Desulfosarcina ovata subsp. ovata: one gene and its partners. The protein of the gene in region 2 interacts with the protein of the main gene of each other region in a pairwise test. Links are inferred from orthologs where the notes say so. Each region holds a gene or a part of one and is shown on either strand. Other genes may lie near its edges.

Region 1 (8,690 bases), 1.1 Mb from region 2 along the record:
CGCTGCGAAAGTCTGGGCCAGCGACATTGACCCATTGGCGAGGCAGGCTACGCTGATGAATTGCCGGTTGAATTCGGTTTCCGTTAAGGTGATTGGAGACTGGACCGTGTGTACGGAACCCCTCGACCTGATTCTGGCCGCGGACGTATTATACGACCGGGCAAACCTCGCCTATCTCGACCGATTCATTGAACGGTCACCTGAAGTGCTGGTTGCTGATTCCCGGGTAAAAACATTCGATTATCCGCCATACCGGAAAATCGGACAGTTGCAGAGTTTCACCATTCCCGATTTGGCTGAACCCGATGAATTCGGCCATGTGTGTTTGTACCACTATCATCTTGAATGCTATAGAATGATCCCATGCGGCATCGCCACGATCACGGATACCTTTGCGAGGTAAGACAACGGGCGTATAGAGGAGAATGATGGACGCGTATCTGAAACTTTGCCAACGGGTCATCGACGAAGGGGTCTGGGTCGAAAACACCCGTACGGGAAAACGGTGTTTGACGGTAATCAATGCCGACTTCGAATACGACGTCAGCGATGGTACCCTGCCGGTGCTAACCACAAAAAAACTATTCTGGAAACCGGCCATTGCCGAAATGCTGGGCTACTTGCGCGGCTATCAGAGTGCGGCACAGTTTCGTGCCCTGGGGTGCAACACATGGAATGCCAACGCCAACGAGAATGCCGCCTGGCTGGCCAACCACCATCGCCAGGGCGAGGATGACATGGGGCGCTGTTACGGGGTGCAGGGGCGCGGCTGGCGCAATCCCGAGGGCAAGGAGATCGATCAGTTGCGCAAAATTGTCGATCACCTGTCCCGGGGAATCGATGATCGACGTGAAATCATGACTTTCTACAACCCGGGGGAGTTGGACCGGGCCTGTCTGGCCGCCTGCATGCACACTCACACCTTCAGCCTGCTGGGAGACCGGTTGTACCTGACCAGTTACCAGCGTTCGGACGATTTGCCCCTGGGGCACGGGTTCAACCAGGTCCAGGTGGGCTGGCTGTTGATGATCATCGCCCGGATCACCGGCAATCGGCCGGCCAAGGCGTTTCATAAAATCGTCAATGCACACGTTTATGAGGACCAGCTGGACCAGTTGAAAACCATCCAGCTCCAGCGCACGCCGTATCCGTTGCCCAAATTGAAGATCAATCCGGACATCAAATCCCTATCTGATCTGGAAACCTGGGTCACCCTGGATGATTTTGAACTGGAAGGCTACCGGCACCATCCTGCCATCCCATACCGGTTTTCGGTTTAACCGTCTACTTTGTACCGAAAACCCGTTTTAGCAGATCCGTTGTCTGGCGTACCGGATCCTCACGGATGGCCGCTTCTTCCTTGGCCATGTAGTAAAATATGCCCTCGAGGCCTTTTTCGATAACATGCGTGGTCAGGTCAGCCTTGACGTCCGGGACAAACGGCAGACTGCTATACTTGCCCATGATCTGATCGTAGGTCTGGATGGCACCCACCTGTGAGAGGCTGTCGGAAACGATCGGCTGCATCTCCTGGGTCAGGGCCGGGGTCATCTTGCTTTCGAAATAGCGTGTGGCCGCATCATCGGCACCGTTGTAGATGTTTTTGACATCCTGGAACGTCATAGCCGAGATGGTATCCCAGAAAAGGGATTTGGCTTTGGGGGTGGCCAGTTCAGCTGCCCGGTTGAGCTTGAGTTCAAGATCGTCCAGAGTTTCCGACATGCCCACGGTGGCCAGTGCCGATCGGATGGTGTCGAACGTTTCGGGCAGGGGGATATGGATGGCGCTGTCGGCATTGAACCCATCGGTTTTGCCCAACTGCGCAACCACATTTTCCGTGCCGATGTGCAGGGCCTCTTTCAACCCGGCAGCGATATCCTCGTTTGAAAGGGCGCTAGTACCGTCCTTTCCCGTGATCGTTGATAGAAAGCTGGTGCCTTTTTCCAGCCAACCGCTTTGAACCGTGCTGGCGGCGCCGACAATTGCAGCCACAATCACGGGGAAAATGAACAAAAATTTCCGTTTGCCATCTTTTTTGGTGAACATCGCCATGGTCGTTATCCTTTTATTTAACATAGAGTTTGATATGAAACTGTGGATCTTGCCGGTGGAGGGAAAATAACCGATGATTGGCTATTCCATACAATAAAGCTGTCTAATAGAATATACCAGCTTGAACTGAAATGCACGAATTTTCACCAGGCGCATGCCAGGTTGAAAATTGAAACTACGACCCTGTTGGTTAATATATCTGTATCGTTTTCGAATAAGTATTGCCCATCCGGAAATGGACAATTTGCCCGATATTTTTAAGGAGAACGCCAATGTACAATAAAAATAGCAGTGACGGTTACCGATCAACCATAGAAGGGATTAAACAAAAAATTCTTGTTTACGGTGAGAATACATTGATGGAAGAGTTGAAAATGAAAAAGGGGACTCGAATTCCGACTCACCAACATCCTCAAGAGCAGACCGGGTATTTGGTTACCGGTAAAACCAGGCTGACCATTAACGATCAGGTCTATAATTGCAATCCAGGGGACAGTTGGTGTATTCCATGTAACGCCAAACACGCAAATTACGCCATACGGGATTCGGTGATCATCGAAATTTTCTCACCGGTCAGGGAAGATCTTCATCCCGATACGGAGTACGCCCCATTTATTCAATCATGGAATAGATAGAAATATCTGTATGTACCGATTTACTAATCCCCCCCAACCCTTGTGGAGCCTGCCCGATATGCATGACGACAAGGTCAATAAATTCGTGGTAATCTTACTGGTTGTGTTCATTTCGGCCGTTTTCCTTTCGATGATCCGTGCGTTTCTGATGGCGATCTTCATGGCCGGGATCTTTGCCGCCCTGACCCGCCCTATCTATTACCGCCTGGAGCGCTGGCTGGGCGGGCGGCGCAGCCTGGCTTCGGTATTGACCTTGCTCCTGATCATTTTCGTGGTGCTGATTCCCCTGACCATCCTGACGGGCGTGGTGACCGGGCAGGCCATCAAGGTCGGCCAGTCGGTTACGCCCTGGGTCAGGGCGCAGATCGAGCAGCCCAACATGCTTTCCGACTATCTGGAGAGACTGCCCTACTACGAGCATATCATGCCCCACAGCGAGTTGATTCTGCGTAAGGCCGGCGAGATGGTTGGCAGGATCAGTCAGTTTCTGATCAACAATCTCTCGTCGGCCACCATGGGGGCGGTCAACTTCCTGTTTATGCTTTTTACCTGGCTCTACACCATGTATTTTTTTCTCATGGACGGCGAGAAACTGCTGGAGAAGATCCTCTATTACCTCCCCCTGGAGGACCGTGACGAACAGCAGATGCTCGACCGGTTTACCTCGGTTACCCGGGCAACCCTCAAGGGCACGGCGGTAATCGGCATCCTGCAGGGCGGCCTGGCCGGGGCGGCGTTCTGGGTGCTGGGGATACCCAGTTCAGCGTTCTGGGGTGTTATCATGGTGGTGCTTTCCATTATTCCCAGCGTGGGCACGGCGGTCGTCTGGGTGCCGGCAGCCGTGATTCTGGGGTTTAACGGCGCCATCGCCAAAGGCGTGGGCCTGGCCATCTTCTGCGGTTTGGTGGTCGGCAGCCTGGACAACCTGCTGCGGCCGATTCTGGTGGGTAAGGACACCCAGATGCACGAACTGATGATTTTCTTCGGCACCATGGGGGGCATTTTCATGTTCGGCATGGTGGGCGTGATCATCGGTCCCATCGTGGCGGCCCTGTTCGTGACCGTCTGGGAAATATACGGGCATGCGTTTCAGGGCATCCTGCCCGATACCGGATATGTGCTGCGCAGAAGAGAAAAAGAACACCGGGCGGCGGAAGAACCGGCCGAGTGAACTGTGCCCTATACCGATACCAGCGACTTCAGTTTTTTCAGCCGCAGACCGGTTTCAGCCAGAATCTGCTCGGAGCGTGAGAAGTGCAGCCGGATCAGATGGTTGACCGGTTCGTGGAAAAAACTGGATCCGGGTACGGCAGCCACGCCTACCTTTTTTGCCATCCAGCGGCAGAATTCATTGTCGTCGGTCACGCCGAACTCCGAGCAGTCCACCATGACATAATAGGCCCCCTGGGGACGGGTGTAACTGAGACCGGCTTCGTCCAGGTAGCCGAGGAACGTGTCGCGTTTGCGGGTATAGTCGGCGGCAAGCCTGTCATAGTAGCTCAAGGGCAGGTCCAGGGCGGTGACGGCGGCTTCCTGCAGGGGAGCGGCGGCGCCGACGGTGAGAAAGTCGTGCACCTTGCGCGCGCCGGCGATCACCGCTTCCGGGCCAATCACGTAGCCCAGCCGCCAGCCGGTCATGTTGTAGGTCTTGGAAAGGGAACTGCAGGAAATGGTGCGCTCGAACATTTCCGGTAGGGCGGCCATGTAGTGGTGCCGGTGAGGCGCGTAAACGATATGCTCGTAGACCTCGTCGGTGATCACGAAGGCGTCGAATTCCTTGGCCAGATCCGCGATGGTGTCGAGCTCTTCCCGGGTGAATACTTTTCCCGACGGATTGGACGGGTTGCACAGGACGATGGCCTTGGGGTTCTGCTCGAAGGCGGCGCGCAGTTCGGCAGGATCGAAATCGAACCTCGGTGGATGCAGGGGGACATAGATGGGCACGGCCCCGCTGAGGATGGTGTCGGCGCCGTAATTCTCGTAGTAGGGGGAGAAGATCACCACCTTGTCCCCGGGGTTGCAGGCGGTCATCATGGCGGTCATCATCGCCTCGGTGCTGCCGCAGGTGACCACCACGTGCGTATCGGGGTCGAGGTCGATGCCCATCCAGTGCTGCTGCTTTCTGGCCAGGGCCTCGCGAAAGCCGGGGGCGCCCCAGGTGATCGCGTATTGGTGAGGCCCTTTCTCCATGGCGCGTTTACCGGCCGCCAGCACCTCCGGGGGCGGGTCCGCGTCGGGAAATCCCTGGGAAAGGTTGATGGCGTCGTACTGGTTGGCCACGCGGGTCATTTCGCGAATGACCGATTCGGTGAAATGGGTCAGACGATTGGCGGTTTGCGGCATGATAGATCCTCATGGTTGAAGTGTTAGGCCGATACCTTGAATACGATTTCTAACGTAAGGCTGGCGGAAAGAAATAATTCCCCCAGATCGCGCCGGATTTGTGGTCGTCTACAAGGCGCCGCCACCGGTACATATCGAGAATATGTGCCTGTGGCGGCAACGCGGTAGACGGGCACAAGGACAAGCAGGATGGGGGAATTATTTCTTTCCACCAGCCTAACTTCACCCCGGCCGATCCGACTCCGCAATGGCCGGCGAAGATGAGAAAACCACGGCCCGGTTGCGCCCCTTGTGCTTGGCTTTGTACAGGGCGTTGTCGGCTTTGGCGATCAAGCGGTCAGCCGCTGCATGGGGCAAGGGGGTGGTGGTGGCGATACCGATACTGATGGTGGCGGTGATCCGGCGCTTCTGGTGGACCAGGCAGATATCGGCCATGCGCTGGCGCAGTGTCTCGGCCATCCGGATGGCCGTGTCGGTATCGGTATTGGGGAGCAGAATCACGAACTCCTCGCCGCCATACCGGGCGACCAGATCGGTTCCGCGTTTGAAGACCTCTCTGAAGATATCCGCCGTCAGTTTCAGGTATTCATCGCCGGCCTGGTGCCCGTACCGGTCATTGATGCGTTTGAAATGGTCAATGTCGGCAATCATGAGGGTCAATGGCGAGCCGAGGCGGGTGGCCTGCTTCCACTCCTGCTCGAACCGTTCGTTGAAATAGCGACGGTTGAAGAGGCTGGTGAGACCGTCCAGGCGACTCAGCCGGACGAGGGCTTCCGATTTTTTCAGCAGTTCCTGCTCGTTATCCAGTGCCTGCCGGTATTCTCGGTTGCTCCGATAGGCGAGCAGGGTCAGATAGACGCAGAATATCAGAGTTAACGCGGCCATCGGCAGGTTGGCCTTGTGGATCAACATACGGACGATGGCCGGTACCAGCATGGAAAGATTGAAAAAAATGGCCAAGTGCATGCTGGGCACGAAGGCGACCGACCCGCCGGCACAGAGTCCGATCGTGCAGATGGCCATGATCAGTTTGGTGTTATGCTCGCCTTGCAAGCCCATGACGATGGCATACCAGACCCCCCAGATCAGCGATGTCAGTCCCACACTGGTAAAAAAAACGTAAGTGTTCAGTCGCTCGTCGAATTCCTTGGCCCATCGGAAAACGGCGAGATGGGCCAGGCGGAAGAGGCAGATGCCGGCGATCATTGTCCCGAAATGGATGACAATGTCCATGTGACGGCGGTAAAAGTCGTCCGTATAAAGGGTCACGAAGACCAGCAGCGGGTAGAAACCGATTCCATTGTAAGACCGCTTCCTGATGTCGGTAATGATCCGCCCGCTGAAGTTTATGGGCTCGCCGGTTTTCATCAACGAAGCCGTTTCCCGTGGGGTTGGTGTGGATGCTCTCATTTTTTCGATGCGTACTGTTTTTTCAGTTTAAGGCTCTGTTTCAGATAGGTCGTCAGCTGCTGCTGAACCTTGCCGTAAACCGTCTCGGGGGGGTAGTTACCATGGCTGTCGGGAGTGCCGGCCGATTGGCCGGTGAGAATTTCAATGCCCGCCTCGACTGTGGAAACCTGCCAGATTCTGAATCGGTTCGCCGCCACCGCATCGATCACGCTTTTTTTGAGCATCAGGTTCTTGACATTGGCCGACGGAATCATCACCCCCTGGTCCCCGGTTAGTCCTTTGCTTTGACAGACGTCGAAGAAACCCTCGATTTTCTGGTTGACCCCGCCAATGGCCTGGATCTGACCTTTCTGGTTGACCGAGCCGGTTACCGCAATGCCCTGGCGGATGGGCAGGCCCGACAGGCTGGAGAGGATGGCGTATAATTCGGTGGACGAGGCACTGTCGCCGTCGATGCCGCTGTAGCTCTGCTCGAAGGTGAGGCTGATGGCCAGGCTCAGCGGATAGCGCCGGGCAAAGGTGCGGCCCAGATAACCCGAGAGAATCAGCACGCCCTTGTCGTGACTCTTGCCCGAGAGCTTGGATTCCCGCTCGATGTTGACGATACCGGGACGTCCCATGAAGGTCTCCGCGGTAATTCGCGATGGTCGGCCAAAGGCGATTTCACCGATCTGGTAGACCGCCAGGGCGTTGACCTGGCCCACCGCTTCGCCGGCCACATCAATCATGATGGTGCCGTCCACGTAACTTTCGTGGATCTTTTCCTCGTAGAGATTGTAGCGGAACCGATACTCGCTGAAGGCCTTGAACACGTGGGCCTCGGTAACCCGGTCGGCGGCCTCCTTTCTGGCCCAGTAGTCCGCCTCCTTGATCACACCGGTGACGGCGCCAAAGCGCAGGGAGAGTTTGCGCTGGCTGTCAATGGCCTTCTCGCCATACTCCACCACCGCGGCGACCCCGTTGGCACTGAAGGGCAGCAGTCCTTCGTTTTTGCAGACCCGGGCGATAAACTGAGCATACAGGCGAATGGTTTCGTCGGTGCGTACGACCTCGTAGTCGAAATCCGCTCGCACGCGGAAGATTTTGTTGAATTTGGCGTCGTAATTCTGCAGCACCTGAAACGGTTCGTATCCGCCGAGCAGGATCACTTTTACATCCAGGGGTAACGGTGCCGGCCGTAACGATGCGGTGCCCAGGCCCATGTCCTGGGCCATATCCTCGATGCAGAGCATTTTGTTCTGCAAGGCCCGTTTGAGGGATTCCCATACCTGGGGGTGGGCCAGCACCGTCTCCACTTCGAGGATCAGAAACCCGCCGTTGGCCTGCAGCAGGGCGCCGGCCTGCACCATGGTAAAGTCGGTGACCAGTGTGCCCATAAAGGCCTTTTTGTCGATGTGGCCGAAAACGTTGGCATAGGTGGGGTTGGGCTCGAATACCACCGGTGCGCCCTGCATCCCCGAACGATCCTCCAGGACGTTAACCCGGTAGCGGTTCAGGGAGAGGCCGTTACCGTTGGCCGGTGTTTCGTTTTCATCATCCCCATTCGCCTGGCGGGGCAGGAACAGGGCCACATTCTCCACCATGTCGGCCTGGATTTCATCGAGAAAGGCGAGAATCTCTGGCTGATCGGGATAGTTTTCGCGGATCAGGTCCAGCCGGTTCCTGACCACGAAAAGAGCCAATTCATTGGCCAGTTGCTGGATTTCCTTTTGTTGGGTGTGGTTGATCCGGTTGACTTCCCGCAGGGCGGTCTGAATCTCTTCCTGAAATGTCTGTACGGTCTTTTCGATGGCGCGTTGGTCCTTGTCGGGAAGCTTTTCGAACTCCTCCTGGCTGTAAGGCGCATCCCCGTTCATGGGGATGGTCTGGTAGCCGGAGGGGATCTTTTCGACCTTCAGCTGTTTTTCTCCGGCCGACCGGTCCAACTGGTCGAAATAGGATTGTTTCTCTTCCCCATAGCGTTCCTGGATTTCAACCACCTTCTGGCGAAACGGGTCTGCCTGGAACTCCTTGGGCAGGCGGATCTTCAGATCGGCCACCAGCCGGCCCAGGCTCTTGGCAAAGCGGGTGGCCTGACCGGGGCTCACCGCAATGGCCCGGGGCCGATACGCATCTTTGAAATTGTTGACCATGCACCAGTCCGGCGGGGTGGACAGCTGCCGGGCCGCTTTGCCGACGATCTCCTGAACGATCGTGGTTTTGCCGGTGCCTTCCGGTCCGGTCACGAAAATGTGGTAGCCGGCACTTTTC
Region 2 (6,907 bases):
CGGTGCGCGGATTCAACAGATCAATATGCCGGTCGAGCACCCGGTTCATGGACATACCGAAAACACGGGCGCCCACGGCGGCCACAACAATCAGCAGCATCACCCGGACGGATGGGAAACGGTCACCGGCCCCCATCCAGGCACCGGTAAAAATAAGCGGCAGGCTGAAGGCCGTGTGCTCAACTTTGGTGAAATTCAGAATTTTTTTCAGCGTGGATTCAGATGGCATCGTCTTTTGGATTCGCTATGGCTTCAAGTGTAATAACAGGGTCTCTGCAATTGTCGTCGCAATGCGGTCAATGTTGCGGGCCACATCCTGGCGACCATTTTCATCGGCGTTGTCGCTGATCCCCTTGATCATGGCACAGGGTACCCCATAGTGCTGGGCCACCCGCGCCACGGCCGCCCCTTCCATGTCCGCGAGATCGCCAATCGACGCCAGTTGCTCACGCCAGTCAGCGTTGAAAACCGGCCGGTCGCAGGTCACCAGTCGGGCGGTGCCAAGCGATGCGAACCAGGTGGGGTCGCAGGCCACCGGCGCCTCAGCATGGCCAAAGCGGTCACAGTCGCCTTCCACGGCCGTGCTGACCCGGAGCAATTCTTCGCATAGGGGGCGATCGGCCGTGCCGAGCCAGCCGCACAGCCCCGCGTTGATCAGGACGGAGACCCGCCAGGCCATCACCAGGTGGACGGCGGCCATGGCAGCCGCCACCTTGCCCATGCCGCTGACCACCACGATGGTATCCAACACGACCCTTTCTGCCGGTCGGAATAACGGAAACGGTTTTCCGGCGACTTCAACGGCCGCGGTTTGCACGAGAAATGGATCGGCCTCCTGACGGGTAGCAAAAACGAGACCGACCATCAGATGGCTCCGGCATCCCGGGCCATGCGGTCCAGGGTGTCGACGGCCTGAAAGCCCTGTTCGGGGAGCGTCAGGGTAAAGTCGTTGACAAAGGTCCGGATGTGGGCCGTGAGTACCGGCTCATCCATCTCCTGGGCATGCTGGCGGATGTAGGGCAAGGTTTCCGCAGGCGCTTGCATGGCCTGCCGGAGGCTGGCGTGGATCGCCGAATCCATTCTCCCGATCAGGGAGTCGCCGAGATCATGGCGCGCCGCAATGCAGCCCAGGGGAATCGGCAGCCCCGTCCGCTCCTCCCACCACGCGCCCAGATCCACTACCGGCCTGAAACCGGCCGCTTCAAAGGTAAACCGGCTTTCATGAATGATCACCCCGCAATCGGCGTCACCCGAAGCCAGGGCATCGAATATTTTGTCGTAGGTAGTGAACACCCGCTGCCGGGCCTCCGGACACCACAGGCGGAACAGGAGGTGGGCGGTGGTCCAACGGCCGGGCAGGACCACCCGGCAGCCGGTAAGATCGGCCCGGGTCAACGGACGCCGGGAGATCAGCACCGGTCCGCAGCCAAATCCCATGGCCGCACCACTGGAAAGCATGCGATACCTCTCCTTTACCCGCAGCCAGGCATAAAAGGAGAGCTTGCTGACATCCAGTTCGGCGTGCATGGCCATGGTGTTGAGGGTCTCGACATCGTGAAGCTGCGGCTTGATCGCATAGCCGTCGACCCCCACATCTCCGCTGGCAATGGCGTTGAAGATGAAGGTGTCATTCGGGCAGGGAGAATAGCCAAGGCTCAGTTCCTGTTCCACGCCTTATCCCCCTATGCGTTGACAAAGGCCGCGATCGTATCGACCACATACGCCTGCTGGGCTTCGGTCAGCTCCGGATAGATGGGCAGGGCCAACGTGCTCCGCGCGGCTGCTTCGGCGACCGGGAAATCGCCGGCTGCGTACCCCAACGGCGCGAAGCAGGCCTGCAAATGCAAGGGCACCGGGTAGTAGACTTCGCTGCCGATCGACTGCGCGGTCAGGTGATCCTTCAGCGCGTCGCGCCGCTTATCCACGCGAATGACAAACTGATTGTAGATGTGCCGGCTCTCCTTTTCCACCGGCAGATGAATCCTGTCCATCAATCCAGCGGCCGCGAACAACTCCCGGTAGCGGGCGGCATTGGCCTTTCGCGCCGCGCTCCATCCGTCCAGGTAGGCCAGTTTGATGGCCACGATGGCTGCCTGCAGGGCGTCGAGGCGAAAATTCCCTCCCACGTAATGATGATAGTACTTGGCATGGCCCCCATGGACACGCAGTATTTTCAAGTGCTCATAAACGGCCGGATCTCTGGCAGTAACAATGCCGCCATCGCCGAAAGCCCCCAGGTTCTTGGAGGGAAAAAAGGAGAAGCAGCCATAGTCACCCATGCTGCCCGCACGCCGGCCGTGGTATTCTGCGCCGATCGCCTGGGCCGCATCCTCGATTACCACCCACCCGTGTTCGGCAGCCAGTTTCAGGATCGGATCCATGTCGGCGCATTGGCCGTAAAGGTGAACCGGAACAATCGCTTTTACCGTCTGACGGGTCGCCTCGTCCATGGCCGCCACCGTCTCCTGCAGCCGGTCGGGCGAAAGATTGTAGGTGGTCTCGTCGATATCCACAAACACCGGCGTGGCCCCCACACGCCAGACGGCACCGGCAGTGGCGAAAAAGGTGTAGGGAGTGGTGAGCACCCGGTCTCCCGGACCGATTCCGGCCGCCATCAGGGAGAGAAGCAGGGCGTCCGTCCCCGACGACACCCCCACGGCGTGGCCCACCCGGCAGTATTCGGCGATCTTTTTTTCCAGGTCGTCCACATGGGGACCGAGAATAAAATACTGGCTTTCGTATATCGCTTCGGTGACTTCGAGGACCTGGTCCTTGATGGTCTGGTATTGAGCCTTGAGATCCAGCAGCGGCACGTTCATGGCTGGGGTCCTTTTTGCTTGCTATAGTGTTTAAGATAATGTTTTTGGCAAGGCCAGAGGGAGGAAGCTGTATAACCTATACCGCGACGACCGATAACGCCGCCCAAAAACATTATCTTGAATGCTATAAAATGGGCGATCAGTTGCGGGCGTACTGGCGGCCGTTGCCCCGGCGGCCGTTGTTTGCATCACTGCTGCGCATGGCGCTGGCCGCATCGCTGCACCGGGTCTGGACGGCATCGTAGCCCAAAATGGCGTTGACTTCGCGGGTCATGGCGTCGCAATAACGGATCCGCAGGTCCTCGGTCATGGAAATCACGGCTTCGGCCTGATCCTTCAGGCAGATATGCACGTAGCCACGGCAGGACCCCGGATAGCGTTTGAGGGCTTTTTGCACCTGGGTCAGGGTTTCGCGACTGGTGCTCTCCGGGTCGACCATCAGACGCACCTCGACCGTCCAGGTCTCCTCGGCAGCCTCCATGGGAATGATCTCGTCGGCAAGAATTTTGACCCCGTTTTCCTCGACCTGGGCCACGCCCTGGACCAGCACCGCCGTATCCACACTCAACAGATCGGCGCAACTGGAGTAGAGCGACGGGAAGACCACGACTTCTACCCCGCCATTCAAATCCTCGACCGTAGCAAATCCCATGAGCTCTTCCTTGCGCGTGCGGATCACCTTGGCACTGCTGATGGTGCCGCCGATGCGCACGGCACTCTTGTCGGCAATCTCGCGGATGCTGATGGCATCCACATTGGTGAATTTCTCCATGATCGGCCGATAACGATCCAGCGGGTGACCGGTAACGTAAAACCCCAGCGTCTCCTTCTCCTGCTGCAGTTTTTCGTGATCGTCCCACTCGTCGATATTGGGAACCACCGGCAGGTTGAGGGTCATCTCCTGCCCGCCCCCCATATCGAAAAGGCTCATCTGGGCACTGTTTTTTTCCCGCTGGATGCGTTGACCATAGTCCAAGGCCTCTTCCAGAACGGCCATCAACCGAGAGCGGTAAACACCGGTGGAGTCCAGCGCACCGCAGCGAATCAGGCTTTCGAGAACACGTTTGTTCACCTTGGTCAGGTCCACGCGCTGGCAGAAATCGAAAATCGATGCAAAGGGTCCGTTCTCTTCGCGTTCCTTGATGATCAGATCGACCGCCGCCTCACCCACATTCTTGACGGCGGCAAGGCCGAAACGGATGCGTCCCTCCACAGCGGTAAACACCGTGGCACTCTCGTTGATGTCCGGTGGAAGCACTTCGATGCCGTGGCTGCGGCATTCGTTGATAAACTTGACCACCCCGTCAATGGTGTCAATTTCACTGGTCAGCAGGGCGGCCATGAACTCAACGGGAAAATGGGCTTTGAGATAGGCGGTCTGATAGGCGATCAGGGCGTAGGCGGCACTGTGGGATTTATTAAAACCATAGCCGCCGAACTTCTCGATCAGGTCGAACAACTCGGTGGCCACTTTCCGGTCCACGCCGTTTTCAACCGCACCGTCGACAAACTTCTCACGGTGCTTGGCCATCAGGGCCTCGATCTTCTTGCCGATAGCCTTGCGCAGGCTGTCCGCATCGGCCATGGTGTATCCCGCCAGGACACCGGCGACCTGCATGACCTGCTCCTGGTAAACAATGACCCCGTATGTCTCCTCAAGAATCGGGGCCAGGCTGTCGACCGGGTAGACCACCTCCTTGCGGCCATGCTTGCGGTCCACAAAATCGTCCACCATACCGCTGTCCAACGGTCCGGGACGGTATAGCGCCACCAGGGCGGTAAGATCGCCGAACGACTCCGGATGAAGGCGCACCAGCAGGTTCTTCATGCCGCTGGATTCCAGCTGAAACACGCCGGTGGTGTCGCCGGACTGCAGCAGGTCGTAAGTCTTCTCATCGTCAAAGGGCAGATGGGCCAGATCGGGGACATCCTTGCCCTGGGCGTCAATGCTCTTGAGCGCATTGTCGATGACGGTCAGGTTGCGCAGCCCCAGAAAGTCGAATTTCACCAGGCCGATATCCTCGACCTTTTTCATATCGAACTGGGTGACCACCTCGCCCTTTTTGCCTTTGTACAGGGGCAGGTACTCCACCAGGGGTTTGTCACCGATCACCACGCCGGCCGCGTGGGTCGAGGCGTGACGGGAGAGCCCCTCAAGGGACCGGCTGATGTCGATCAATTCCTTGATCCGCGGATCGGCGTCGACCATCTCGGCCAGCTTGGGTTCCTCCTTGAGGGCTTTGTCGATGGTCATCTTGAGACTGTCGGGAATCAGCTTGGCAATGGTATCCACTTCGGCCAGGGGCAGCCCCAAGGCACGGCCCACGTCCCGGATCACCAGTTTGGCCTTCATTTTGCCGAAGGTGATGATCTGGGCCACGTAATCCCCGCCGCCGTACCGCTGGACCACGTAGTTGTAGACCCGCTCCCGGCCGTGGATGCAGAAATCCACGTCGATGTCGGGCATGCTGATACGCGACGGGTTGAGGAAGCGTTCGAAGATCAGACCGTGCTCGATGGGATCCAGGTCGGTGATGAACAGGGCGAAAGAGACCAGGCTGCCGGCGGCCGATCCCCGGCCCGGTCCCACCGGGATACCGTTTTGTTTGGCGTAACCGATAAAGTCGGCCACGATGAGAAAATAACCGGGAAAGCCCATGTCCTTGATGGTCTTGATCTCGTATTCCAGCCGCTCGCGATAGACCGCCTCGTCCAGATCAGGGGTATTCTCGCGGATGACGGCCATGCGCCGCTCGTACCCCTCACGCACCATTTCGTCAAACAGCTGGTCGGCGGTCTTTCCCGATTGGGGATCGAACTGGGGAAAGTGGTAGGTGTTGAAATCGAACTCGATGTGGCAGCGGTCGGCGATGGCCACGGTGTTCTCAATGGCCCCGGGATAGTCGCTGAAATAGCCCTTCATCTCTTCGGGCGACTTGAAGTAAAGCTGGTCGGAGTCGAAGACGAAACGGTCGCTGTCGGTGATGACCTTCTGGGTCTGAACACAGAGCAGGATCTCGTGGGCCTTGGCGTCCTGCCGGTTGAGGTAATGGCAGTCATTGGTGGCCACCAGCGGAATGGAAAGCCTGCCGCTCAGTTCGACCAGGCCCTGGTTGACTTTTTCCTGGGCCGGGATGCCGTTGTGCTGCAGCTCCAGGAAAAAATTGCCCTCGCCGAATATCTTCTGGTAGTAAAGCGCCGCCGCTTCGGCCTCGTCCATGTGGCCGGCCAGGATATGCTGGGGGATATCCCCCTTCAGGCAGGCCGACAGGGCGATGAGCCCTTTTGCGTACTCGGCCAGGATCGTTTTGTCAATGCGCGGCTTGTAGTAGTAGCCCTCCATCTGGGCCACGGAGGCGAGTTTGCACAGGTTGCGATAGCCGGTCTGATTCTCGGCCAGCAATACCAAATGCCGGGTGCCCTGCTTGTCCAAAGGGGTCTTGTCCGCCAGGGTCCTGGGGGCCACGTAGCACTCACAACCGATGATCGGTTTGATCTCGGCCGATGTGGCCTGCTGGTAAAAATCCAGAGCGCCGAACATGGTGCCGTGGTCGGTCAGGGCCACGGCCGGCATGCCGAATTCCTTGACTTTTTTAAACAGATCGCCGAGCCGGATGGCGCCGTCGAGCAAACTGTACTGGGTGTGCACATGCAGATGGACAAAATCGGAAGTGGCTGGCTGGCTCATTAGTTGTCCACGCGGTAGTTGGGCGCTTCCTTGGTGATGATAACGTCATGGACATGGCTTTCGCGCATACCGGCGGCGCTGATCTTCACAAAACGGGCTTTTTCGCGCAACTCTTCGATGGTGCGACAGCCCACGTATCCCATACCGGCTTTGAGGCCGCCGATGAGCTGGTGGATATTGCCGGACAGGGTTCCTCGGTAAGGCACACGACCGACGATTCCTTCGGGCACCAGCTTGTCGTCACTCTCCTGTTCGGTCTGGTAATAGCGGTCCTTGCTGCCTTTTTTCATGGCCTCCAAAGAGCCCATTCCCCGGTAGACCTTGTAGCTGCGGCCCTGGAAGAGAATGGTTTCTCCGGGACTCTCCTCGGTACCGGCAAACAGGCCGCCGATCATGATTG
Region 3 (10,372 bases), 2.2 Mb from region 2 along the record:
ATCAGCACCTGTTTTCTGGAACGTCCGGTTGATTTCAACGCCATCGATGATCGGCCGGTATTTGTCCTCTTCCTGCTGATCAGCCCGACAGTCAAGCTCCACCTGCATCTGCTCTCCAGGCTGTCCTATTGTATCCGGGACAGGGAATTCGTGCGGTTTTTAAAGGCCCAGCCCGAAGCGGCAGCGCTTTTCTCCCGGGTTTCATCCGCTGAAATGCAGTTGGACGACATCTGACCACCATGAATTTCATAGCGTTTAAGATAATGTTTTTGGGCTGCGTTATCGGTCGTCGCGGTATGGGTTATACAGCTTCCTCCCTCTGGCCTTGCCAAAAACATTATCTTAAACGCTATAGCTGCTTCCCATGATACGTTTTTTTAAAATGCTGAAATACCCCGGCAATTGGTCCCTGTTCAGATCGGACGACCGTTTGCTGCTGATTGTCTTCGCCGTGATTGTCGGTATTTGCAGCGGTATCGCGGCCCTTTTGTTGAATCGCGGCCTGGAATCGATGCTCGAGTGGCTGCACCATTATCGGATTTACTGGTGGGCGGTTTTCCTTCCTGGTGTCGGTGCCGCCCTCTCGTCCCTGTTTCTCGATAAAATCGTCAACGAAGGCGCCGGCCACGGCGTACCTGAAGTCATTTACGCGGTCTCCCGTTATGGGGGGCTTTTGCGCCTGCGATCCAGTTTCTCAAGGCTGATCTCAAGCTGCCTGACCATCGGTAGCGGTGGATCGGCCGGCCCCGAAGCGCCCGTTGTGATGAGCGGTGCCGCCATCGGGTCGAACATCGCCCAGGCCTTCTCCCTTAACGATCGCCAACGGGTTGCCCTGGTGGGTTGTGGTGCGGCCGGCGCTATTGCAGCCATCTTCAATGCCCCGATTTCAGGGATGGTCTTCGCCGTCGAAGTGGTTCTCGGCGAGTGGAGCACCATGAACATTATCCCCATCGCCATCGCCGCCGTGGCCGGCACGGAAATCAGCCGGATGCTCAAGGGCAACCAGATTGTTTTCGCCCACCGGGATTTCAATATCCAGTTCAATGATATCCTGGCCTGCGTGGGCCTGGCCATTTTCTGTGCCGTGGCCTCCATCCTCCTGACCCGCGTCCTGCGCACCCTGCATCATGCGTCAACACACGTTTCCGTACCGGTATGGGTACGTGCATTCATGGGCGGCAGCATGGTCGGCTGCATCGGCTATTTTCTGCCCTACGTCCTCGGCGAAGGTTACCACTCCATCCGCTCGGCCATTGAGGGCGGCTTTCCGGCCGGGTTGTTGCTGGTCACGGGCATTACCCTGGTGAAAATCGTTGTCACCTCCCTAACCCTGGGATGGGGCGGATCCGGCGGCATTTTCGCCCCCTGCCTGGTAATCGGTGCATTCGTGGGCCTCAGTTTTCATCGCCTGATCGCAACGATCTGGCCGTCGGTTCTCTGGGTCAACGAAGGCTGCTTTGCCCTTCTCGGCATGGCCGGCCTGATCAGCGGCATTCTGCAGGCACCGCTGACCGGTATTTTTCTGATTATCGAAATCACCGGCGGTTATGAAGTCATTCTGCCGCTGATCGTCGTCTCGGCCATCGCCACCACCCTCTGCCATTATATTGAACCGGCATCCTTCTATCTGAAAGATCTCGTGGAGCAGGGTCAGTTGCTGCGCCCGGGAACCGATGCCCGGGTATTGACCGACCTGAGCATCGAGGAACTTCTCGAGACCGATTGCATCAGTGTCCATCCCGATATGCGCCTAGCCGAATTCATCGACATTGTCAAAGCCTCCCACCGCAATTACTTTCCCGTGGAAGACCGGCGCAACGGCAGATTTCTTGGAATGATCCAACTAGATGATATCCGCCCCTACCTGTTCGATTCGGCCATGCACCACGCCGTGCTGACCGGCCAGTTGATGAATACCCGGATAAAAACCGCGTCCTTGTACGACGATTTGGCCGACGTCCTTCAGAAAATGGACGACGGCCGGTTTTTCAGCATGCCGGTGGTGTCGGACGGGCGCTTCCAGGGGATGATTTCCAAAGCCACACTGCTGGATCGCTACCGCAAAGAACTGATGGTCCAGACCGGCCGAACGTAATCACACGGGACAACTCCTGAGGCGGGGAGGATGAGTGGAGAAGTAAAAACAAAGGAGACCAATTATGGCACAAAAACTCTTTCACATATTCCGGAATACGCCACTGGGTCGCGAAACCCTGCTTCAGTCCATCTATTTCTGCCAAAAGATGGGCGTACTCCCCACGGTTTACATCCCTGAATCAACCAAGTTTTTGATGTATTTCGAAAATGACGTGGTTCAGGTGGATCTGGATCCGTCCTACCTCACGGACCCCAAGACGGCCATCGCCCACGCCTCCGATCTGCTGGAAGCGGTCAAGATCAGGCCTGAATTTTTCACCCCGAAGAACTATACGGCGTCGACGCTCCCCGACATTCCCACCAGTTTCGAGTTCATGTGTTGCCCGCGGAGCATCAGCGATCTCTCTTCAAAAATCGGTTTGGGCTATATCGGACCAAGGGTCCGGCGGATCATCCAATCGGCCCGTTTCCCGGTCCTCATTACCAGCCCGGTGTACAAGCCCTGGCAGAGTGTCGCCGTTTTCTTCGGCGGTTCGACCAACGCTGTCAACGCCCTGCGTCTGGGCATCCGCATAGCAAATAGAACCGGCCTCGGCCTGAACCTTTACACCCAGGTTGGAAAACAGCCGGCCGATGCCTATCGGCGCATCGTCCGGAAGGAGGATCTGTCAGTACCGCTGAACAATGTCCTCGGTGACTGGACCTTTTTTGAAAAAGGCCGTTTCGAAGACAATTTATTCAGTGTGCCCCACGATGCGCTGGTCGTGCTCGGCGCCTACGGCCACGGAATTATCCGGGATATCATGTTCGGCAGCATGATGGAGAAAATTCAATCCACCATCTCCAACAACCTGTTGATCGCCGGCCCCAAATACACGGTTGCCGGCTGAAAAGAACCAAGGAGAACCGTATGCAGGCAGACCATATAGAACCGACCATGAGCCAGAAAATATTTTCCATGAATCTTGCCGTCGAAACCGTATCCTTGTATTTGTTGTGCTGCGCCGTGGCAGACGCCGGCGCCCCGGTTACCGTGGACGCACTGACCGACAAGTGGAACGACAGCATCGGTTCCCTGGAGCAGGAACTCAACCGGCTGGAAGAAAGGAATATTATTCAAAAAGACGATGCCGGCGGATCGACATCCCGAAGGTACAAAATTGTTGCAGAGAAAAACTGGCGCTGATTGCGGCAGGCGCCACAAGATTCTGCGGCCGCCATGCATCGCCAAACCGACTATCCGGCGGCTATTTCGGTTTGGGGGTCATTTTCTTCTTTACACAGGCAAGAATCTGCCGGTCGTCCAGCGCGGTGTTCATCCCGGGGCAGGATGCGGCCATGGCCCGCCAGTTGTTCACATCCGCAAGAACACCGGGGATAAATGGCCACTGCCGGCACATCCAGGGCTTGACCGGATGGATGGTGCAGACTTTGTCCCAGAAGATGCAGTAGCCATTGTCGCCCTGGGCAATGACGCGTTTCGATCCCGACCGCTGGGTATACCCGCGCACCAGTTCATCCTTGCCGATCTTAAGAAAACGGGCGATGGCGTCAATGTCCCTTTCGGTCAGGTAGGTTCCGCCAAATCCTTTGCAGCAATCACCGCACAAAGTGCAGCAAAACAGTTCTTCGCAGGTTTCGTCAGATTCCATGTCGGCTCTCCATGGCGCGTTTCAAGGTTACCTGATCCACATACTTCAAATCCCCGCCCATGGGCACGCCCGATGCGATACGCGAAACGGTCACCGGCAGCGGTTCGAGGATGCCGGCAATGTAGGCGGCGGTGGATTCCCCTTCCACGTTGGTTCCGGTTGCTATAATGATCTCCCGGATCGCCTCTTTTTCAACCCGATCGACCAGCTGGGCAATTTTGATATCGTCAGGACCGATGCCGTCCATGGGGGACAGCACCCCGCCAAGAATGTGATAGCGCCCGTTGAACGCGCCGGACTTTTCAATGGAGGCCATGTCCGCCGGCTGTTCCACCACACAGATCAGTCCGTTCTCACGGGCGGGATCGTTGCAGATGCGGCACAGGGTATCGTCACTGAGCGCAAAGCAGCGCTGGCACAGCCGCAGCTTCTTTTTCAGATCCACGATATTTCTGGCCAGCTGATGGGCTTCATCGGCCGGCTGCTGCAGAATGTGCATGGCCAGCCGTTCGGCGGTCTTCTGGCCGATTCCCGGCAGCCGGGCCAGGCTGCGGATCAGATTCTTGATGGAAACAGGGTAGTAATCCATGGGGATCGAAGGTGACCGATTACATGAGCCCGGGAATCTTCATCCCGCCGGTAAGTTTACCCATCTCCGAGGAGACCATCTCCTGGGCTTTGGCCAGTGCATCGTTGACGGCGGCCAGGACCAGGTCCTCGAGCATTTCCACGTCATCCGGATCAACCACTTCCTTTTCGATCTTGATCGAGACGATCTGCTGTGAACCATTGGCCACCACCGTAATCATTCCACCGCCGGCTGTGGTTTCAACGGTTTTGCCGGCCAGTTCCTCCTGCATGCGCATCATCTTGGATTGAAGTTTCTGGGCCTGCTTCATCATGTTTCCCATGCCCTTCATCGGCATTTCCTCCTATCTGATTTTGATCTCTTCAATTTTCCCGCTGAAAATATCGACAGCATCGGCCACCAGCGGGTGATTAAGCAACTGCTGTCTGATGTCATTGTTTTTCTGTTTGGCCGCCGCTTTCTCTTTTCCGCCGGCCGAATCCCCGGCAGCCTCGATTTTGATCTCCCGTCCGGCGGCCTGTTCCCGGCAGACGGCGTTGATCATCTCCAGATTCTTGTTGATCAGGTTCAGGGTAAAACCGTTATCCGGCAAAACGACCGTGAACGCTTTGTCGGAAACATCAACCCGCGTCGCACGGGAAAGCGCGCCGGCGATGGACGGTTTGGCGTCTCGAATGGCCGCCATGACCTGCGCCCACGGATCATCACCGCCATCCGTTGCAACTGGACGCGATTCATCGGCTGCCGCCTCCTGACCGACAGGGGTTGCCGGCAGCACCGACCCGGGATTTTCCACCGCCGGGGCCGGGGAAGCGGATGACGGTGGCGCCACGGCCGCACTCCCATAAGCGGATTGGGCTTCAACGATACCGGCCTCGGGCACCGCCTGAAGCTGCGGATCACTCAGAAGGCTGTCCATGCGCTGAATCAGCTGATCGATGGGCAGTGCCGGAACGATCTGGTGGATCTTGAAAAAGACCATCTCCATGGCCAGTCGGGGCTGAAACGCATGCCGCATGCTGGCCTCGGCGTTGAACAACAAAGTAAATACCTGATCGATCAGCGCGGCGGAAACATCTTTGACCTGAGCGGCCATGGATTCGATCTCTCCAGGTGACAAATCAACCAGGATTTCCGATCGAACCTTCATTTTCACCAGCATCAGGTGGCGGAAATGCATCAGCAGGTCGGCATAAAACCGCTTCAGATCCTGACCATTTTTGTAAACCGTGTCGATGACGGCCAATATGCGAGAAAGATCACCGGCGAAGACGGCCGCGGAAAAATCGAAAAACACGCTGCGGTCCATGCCCCCCAGAAGGTTCGTCACGTAGGCATCGTCCAATTCGCCGTCGCTGCAGGCCAGGATCTGGTCCAGAAGGCTGAGTGCGTCGCGCATACTGCCGCCGGATTCGCGGGCAATACTCCACAGGTTGCCGGAAGAGATAACGACCTCTTCCTGCTGGCAAAGCGCTTCCATGTGGGCCACCACGGCATTCAATTCAATCCGTTTGAGATCGTGGCGCTGGCAGCGCGAAAGAATCGTGATGGGGATTTTGTGCGCTTCGGTGGTGGCAAAGAAGAACATCACATGCGCCGGCGGCTCCTCCAGTGTTTTAAGCAGCGCATTGAAGGCGGCAATGCTGAGCATGTGAACTTCATCGATGATATAGATTTTGAAACGGCTGTGGGCCGGCATGTACCGGCTGTTGTCGCGAAGCTCACGGACCTGTTCGACACTGTTGTTGGAAGCACCGTCGATTTCGAACACGTCCACACCGCGCCCGGCGGTAATGTCCGTACAGGAGCGGCACTGGTTGCACGGTGTATCGGTGGGACCCGAAGCGCAATTCATGGCCTTGGCCAGAATCCGTGCGATGGTGGTCTTTCCGGTTCCCCGGGGACCGGAAAACAGGATCGCATGGGCCACCCGACCGGCCTTGATGGCGTTCTTCAGGGTCTGGGTGACATGCTGCTGGCCGACCACCGCATCGAAGGTCTGGGGTCTGTATTTTCGCGCTAAAACAAGATAGCCCATCTGGCAAAATCCTTGAACACCGGTTTGTTGCCCTAATGTATCCCAACCGCCACGGGCGGGCAAGCCGCAATTTCCCGGGTCCGTCCGTCAGGCGTCATGGGAGTGCAAACTGAAAAAACGGATGTTGGGGAAAAAGGGGGCGGGGGAACAAGATGGTGGCGGAGAGAGAGGGATTCGAACCCTCGGTGCCGCTATAAACGACACACACGATTTCCAGTCGTGCTCCTTCAGCCAACTCGGACATCTCTCCGCATAAGGCAGACCAAACTGAATTGCCGCTGGTATTTCCTAACAGTGACGTCGCCATCTGACAAACACGTGCTGCAGCAGGAAAAGGGTGACCGGCAACATCGCTATTTTCTGGTTGCCCGTCACCAACGGACGGAGGTTTGTATCTCATTCCCACCGACAAAAATCAAGGTGTTTTTTCATGATCCGAATGACCGAAAAAACCGAAAAAGCGGGTTTGGTTTCTATCAGGGAAGTGGTGTTTCAGCGGGATTCAACGGGAATTGCGGCGGACCAGCGGAACTTACAGGGGTAATGGCGGAAGGAGAGAGATTCGAACTCTCGGAAGCGTTGCCACTTCACTGGTTTTCGAGACCAGCGCCTTCAACCACTCGGCCATCCTTCCGTTTTACAAAGTGGACTTTGGTACGCCCACCCACCGCTGCTTGGGGCTCACAGGCACCCGTGTGGAAGCAAATTCGATATCCTTTTTGAACGCAATTTGTCAAGCCTCAAATTCATATCGGATGCCGCCCCCCCAACGCCGGCCACTGATTTATTCTTGAACTGACCGGTCCGTTTATAGTATCAAGCCCAATTCGGCGCCGACCCAACAAAGGAAAGGACAATTCATGGCTACCGTATTGCCGTTTAAAGGAATATTGTATAACCCGGAAATCATTACCGACAGCGCAGATGTCACCACCCCGCCCTATGACGTGATTCCCCCCGGGGAACAACAGGCCTTTCATGAGCGTCATCCCAACAATGTTATCCGCCTGATCCTGGGCCAAAGTACGCCGGCCGATACTCCCCGGGACAATCCCCATACCCGGTCGGCCGCCTACTTCCGGGAATGGATGACCCAGGGGGTTCTCAAACAGGATGACCAGCCGGCGCTGTACCTCAAGGCAATTACCTACGCCCATGGCGAATCGTCCGTTACGCGCTATGGCCTGATCGCCCGGGTCGGTATCGAAGCGTTTGAAAAAAGAATCATCCTGCCCCATGAAAAGACCTTCTCCAAAGTAAAATCCGAAAGACTCGAATTGCTCAAGGCCACGCATTGTAACTACTGCCCCATCTTCTCACTTTATCCGGATGAAGGATTTATTCTGGGCACTCTGGAAGCGGCGGTCGACAAATCCCAGCCGGCAGTCGACTTTACCGACGAGCAAGGCCACCGGCACCGGCTGTGGCGAATTATAGATCCGGCGGTTCACGCCCGGGTCACGGCGGCCATGCAGGACAAGCGCCTCTTCATCGCCGACGGGCACCATCGTTATGAAACGTCCCTGAATTTCAAGAAACACCTGCAGGCGACCGATCCCACCTTCAACGACCAGCATCCGGCCAATTATGTGCTGATGTACCTGTGCAGCATGAGCGATCCGGGGCTGATAATCCTGCCCGCCCATCGTCTGGTCAAGGGGCTTGGCGCAGAGGAGATGCAAAAGGCCCTGAACCGCTCACGGGCCTGGTTCAACATCGCCGACTATCCGTTTGCGGCGGACAATCGCAAAACGGTCGAGAAACAGTTTCTGGCCGATCTGGAACAAGGGGTCGCCAGCCAGCCGATCGGTATCTACACCCGGCACGCTTCCGTGTTCCACCTCCTGACCCTTCGATCCGGAGTCATGGAAGAGCTGTTCGGCGGCGAACTCGATCCGGCATTGCAACAGCTGGACGTCACCGTACTGACCCGTCTGCTGTTTATGACCATCCTCGAATTCGACCAGCAGCGGTTAGACGACGCAACGCGCTTCGGCTATGCCAGCACGGCGGACAAAGCCCTTGCGGCCATCGACAGCGGCGACTTTGATGCGGCCTTCATCCTCAATCCCACCCGCATCGAGCAGGTTCAGGAAGTCGCTCAAAAAGGGCTGATCATGCCTCGAAAGTCGACCTATTTCTATCCGAAAGTGAGATCCGGCCTGGTGATGAACACGCTGGCCGAGTAGGCGAGTCCACCATGCGATCAGCACTTGAACATGGCGTCGACAACAGGGGTATAGGTGCCATTGTCATTGTAAACCTGAAGCGGCCGGGTCACTTCTAGTCCCGGCCGGCCGCCGTTAACGCCCGCCACCACAACCAGCTGGGCCGCTGATGCGGCGCGCGCATGAACCATGGTCAGCCGCTTGGGTTCGATCCCTTCGGTGCGCATGGCCGACAACAGATCGACCGACCGCACCGCCGGATAGATGACCGCCAGACGGCCCATTTTGCGCAGCAGGCGCCGTGCGGTATGCAGCAGCGTCGGCAGATCGATCGTCAGCTCATGGCGCGCCATGGCCCGTTGGCCGTTGCTGTTGATCCTGCCGCTGTCCCGTTTGCGATACGGTGGGTTGCTCACCACCAGATCGACCGGTCCGTCAACGTCCCCCTGTGAGAGCTTGGCCATATCCTTTTCCACGATGCGGATCCGGTCCGCCATTTGGTTAAGGGTCACGTTCTGGCGGGCAAAGCCGGCCAGCGCAGACTGGATTTCAACGGCGGTAAGATGAATCGCCGCATGCCGATGGGCCAGCATAATGGGAATGACGCCACAACCGGCCCCCAGGTCAAGTACCTTTTCTCCGGCCTTGGGGAGCGACAAATGCGCAAGGATCACCGCATCAATGGAAAATCGGTATCCGTGTTTGGGTTGATGGAGAACGATTCTGCCATCAAAAAAAGAGTCGCGCGTAACGGGTTCCATAGAATAACCGGGCTTAGAGTCGTCCGACTTTAAATTTGATATCCGTGATCGCGCCTCCGGGAAGTGCGCTGTTGAGCTTTTCAATCAGCTCGGTTTTAAGAAACCGGAGCTGGTGCAGCCACACAGAGCTGGAGACATGCACCAACAGCAGCGAGCCATTGACGGCAAACGGCCGCGCATTGTCTGAAATCGGCGGGCCCACGGTTTTATCCCACACCTGGACCAGATGCAAAATCCCACCGCTGCTGTCGGACCGGCACCTTTCAATAATGGTCTCCAGCACCCGTCCGATAGGTGTCAACGCATTGGCCGACGAGCGTTTTTTCTCCATGATCAAACTGGCTCCTTGATTGGCAACAGACGCACCGCCCGCTGTGGTGATGGCCCTGAACGGGGCGAGGTTCCAAGATTCCGCCTGTCAATGGCCTATAGGGATAGTCATGTGCGAAGTCAACACCAAGCTTTCATCGGCGGCTCACACGGGCAGGCGATTCAGGATCGTCGATACTCATTAACAAGGCCTTGTCCATTGATTTTCCTTGACTTAGGCAGGGGCCAACCTTAGATTATCATACATTTGCCCATCATCCGGTGCAGATATGATCCAGCCATCCGGCGTCATAGGAGCTACCCACAGCCAGCGGCGGAGTAACCGCAGCAGGCAGATGATCGAACCGGCAAGCGACAGGGTGGGCCTTAATCACACTCGCGTCAATCACAACGCGCTTCAGATCACTTCTAAACAAGGAAAAAAAATGGCCTGGGATTGGGAAAAATTGAACCGTCAGCATCAGCAACATGGCGGTCCGCCGCCGCAGATGGACGATGTGATCAACCAGTTGAAAAAATTCAAACCACCCGGCGGTTCGGTGCTGATTGTCATCGTCGTCCTGGTCTTGTTGATCGGATACTCGATCTTTTTTACCATCGAATCCGGTTCGGTCGGCGTGGTTCAACGTTTCGGCAAGTTTGTCCGCATCGCCGAACCGGGGCCCAACTTCAAAATGCCCTTCGGTATCGAAAAAGTGACCAAGGTTCGCCAGGATCGGGTCTACAAAGAAGAGTTC

The links.
Region 1: the proteins of dnaE (region 2) and GN112_RS05705 interact in binary tests that used the Escherichia coli proteins (3 or more experiments, as listed by UniProt). The link is inferred for Desulfosarcina ovata subsp. ovata from one-to-one orthologs.
Region 3: the proteins of dnaE (region 2) and dnaX interact in binary tests that used the Escherichia coli proteins (3 or more experiments, as listed by UniProt). The link is inferred for Desulfosarcina ovata subsp. ovata from one-to-one orthologs.

Annotation. Positions count from the first base shown.
Region 1 is NZ_AP021879.1:1,295,229-1,303,918, reverse strand. Bases 2,949-5,895 are described here. They hold GN112_RS05705 (pyridoxal phosphate-dependent aminotransferase), read right to left. Parts: upstream 5,031-5,895; coding sequence 3,867-5,030; downstream 2,949-3,866. Other genes in these bases: GN112_RS05700 (GGDEF domain-containing protein), read right to left, coding at 5,253-5,895; GN112_RS05710 (AI-2E family transporter), read left to right, coding at 2,949-3,858. In the rest of the region: GN112_RS05730 (class I SAM-dependent methyltransferase), read left to right, coding at 1-403; GN112_RS05725 (thymidylate synthase), read left to right, coding at 426-1,280; GN112_RS05720 (DUF4197 domain-containing protein), read right to left, coding at 1,285-2,052; GN112_RS05715 (cupin domain-containing protein), read left to right, coding at 2,325-2,687; more of GN112_RS05710, read left to right, coding at 2,746-2,948; more of GN112_RS05700, read right to left, coding at 5,896-6,398; GN112_RS05695 (ATP-binding protein), read right to left, coding at 6,437-8,690. UniProt on the Escherichia coli protein: Shows aminotransferase activity with methionine and histidine as substrates, and to a lesser extent also with phenylalanine.
Region 2 is NZ_AP021879.1:159,573-166,479, reverse strand. Bases 2,759-6,907 are described here. They hold dnaE (DNA polymerase III subunit alpha), read right to left. Parts: upstream 6,508-6,907; coding sequence 2,959-6,507; downstream 2,759-2,958. Other genes in these bases: guaB (IMP dehydrogenase), read right to left, coding at 6,507-6,907; GN112_RS00750 (DegT/DnrJ/EryC1/StrS family aminotransferase), read right to left, coding at 2,759-2,819. Also shown: GN112_RS00765 (UbiA-like polyprenyltransferase), read right to left, coding at 1-229; GN112_RS00760 (5'-methylthioadenosine/S-adenosylhomocysteine nucleosidase family protein), read right to left, coding at 245-865; GN112_RS00755 (1,4-dihydroxy-6-naphtoate synthase), read right to left, coding at 865-1,671; more of GN112_RS00750, read right to left, coding at 1,683-2,758. UniProt on the Escherichia coli protein: DNA polymerase III is a complex, multichain enzyme responsible for most of the replicative synthesis in bacteria. This DNA polymerase also exhibits 3' to 5' exonuclease activity. The alpha chain is the DNA polymerase catalytic subunit.
Region 3 is NZ_AP021879.1:2,307,849-2,318,220, forward strand. Bases 4,030-7,015 are described here. They hold dnaX (DNA polymerase III subunit gamma/tau), read right to left. Parts: upstream 6,377-7,015; coding sequence 4,682-6,376; downstream 4,030-4,681. Other genes in these bases: recR (recombination mediator RecR), read right to left, coding at 4,030-4,338; GN112_RS10460 (YbaB/EbfC family nucleoid-associated protein), read right to left, coding at 4,358-4,669. Outside these bases: GN112_RS10430 (PTS sugar transporter subunit IIA), read left to right, coding at 1-234; GN112_RS10435 (chloride channel protein), read left to right, coding at 383-2,095; GN112_RS10440 (universal stress protein), read left to right, coding at 2,160-2,987; GN112_RS10445 (hypothetical protein), read left to right, coding at 3,008-3,283; GN112_RS10450 (YkgJ family cysteine cluster protein), read right to left, coding at 3,345-3,749; more of recR, read right to left, coding at 3,739-4,029; GN112_RS10480 (DUF1015 domain-containing protein), read left to right, coding at 7,237-8,565; GN112_RS10485 (tRNA1(Val) (adenine(37)-N6)-methyltransferase), read right to left, coding at 8,583-9,305; GN112_RS10490 (DciA family protein), read right to left, coding at 9,319-9,636; FtsH protease activity modulator HflK, read left to right, coding at 10,061-10,372. UniProt on the Escherichia coli protein: Part of the beta sliding clamp loading complex, which hydrolyzes ATP to load the beta clamp onto primed DNA to form the DNA replication pre-initiation complex.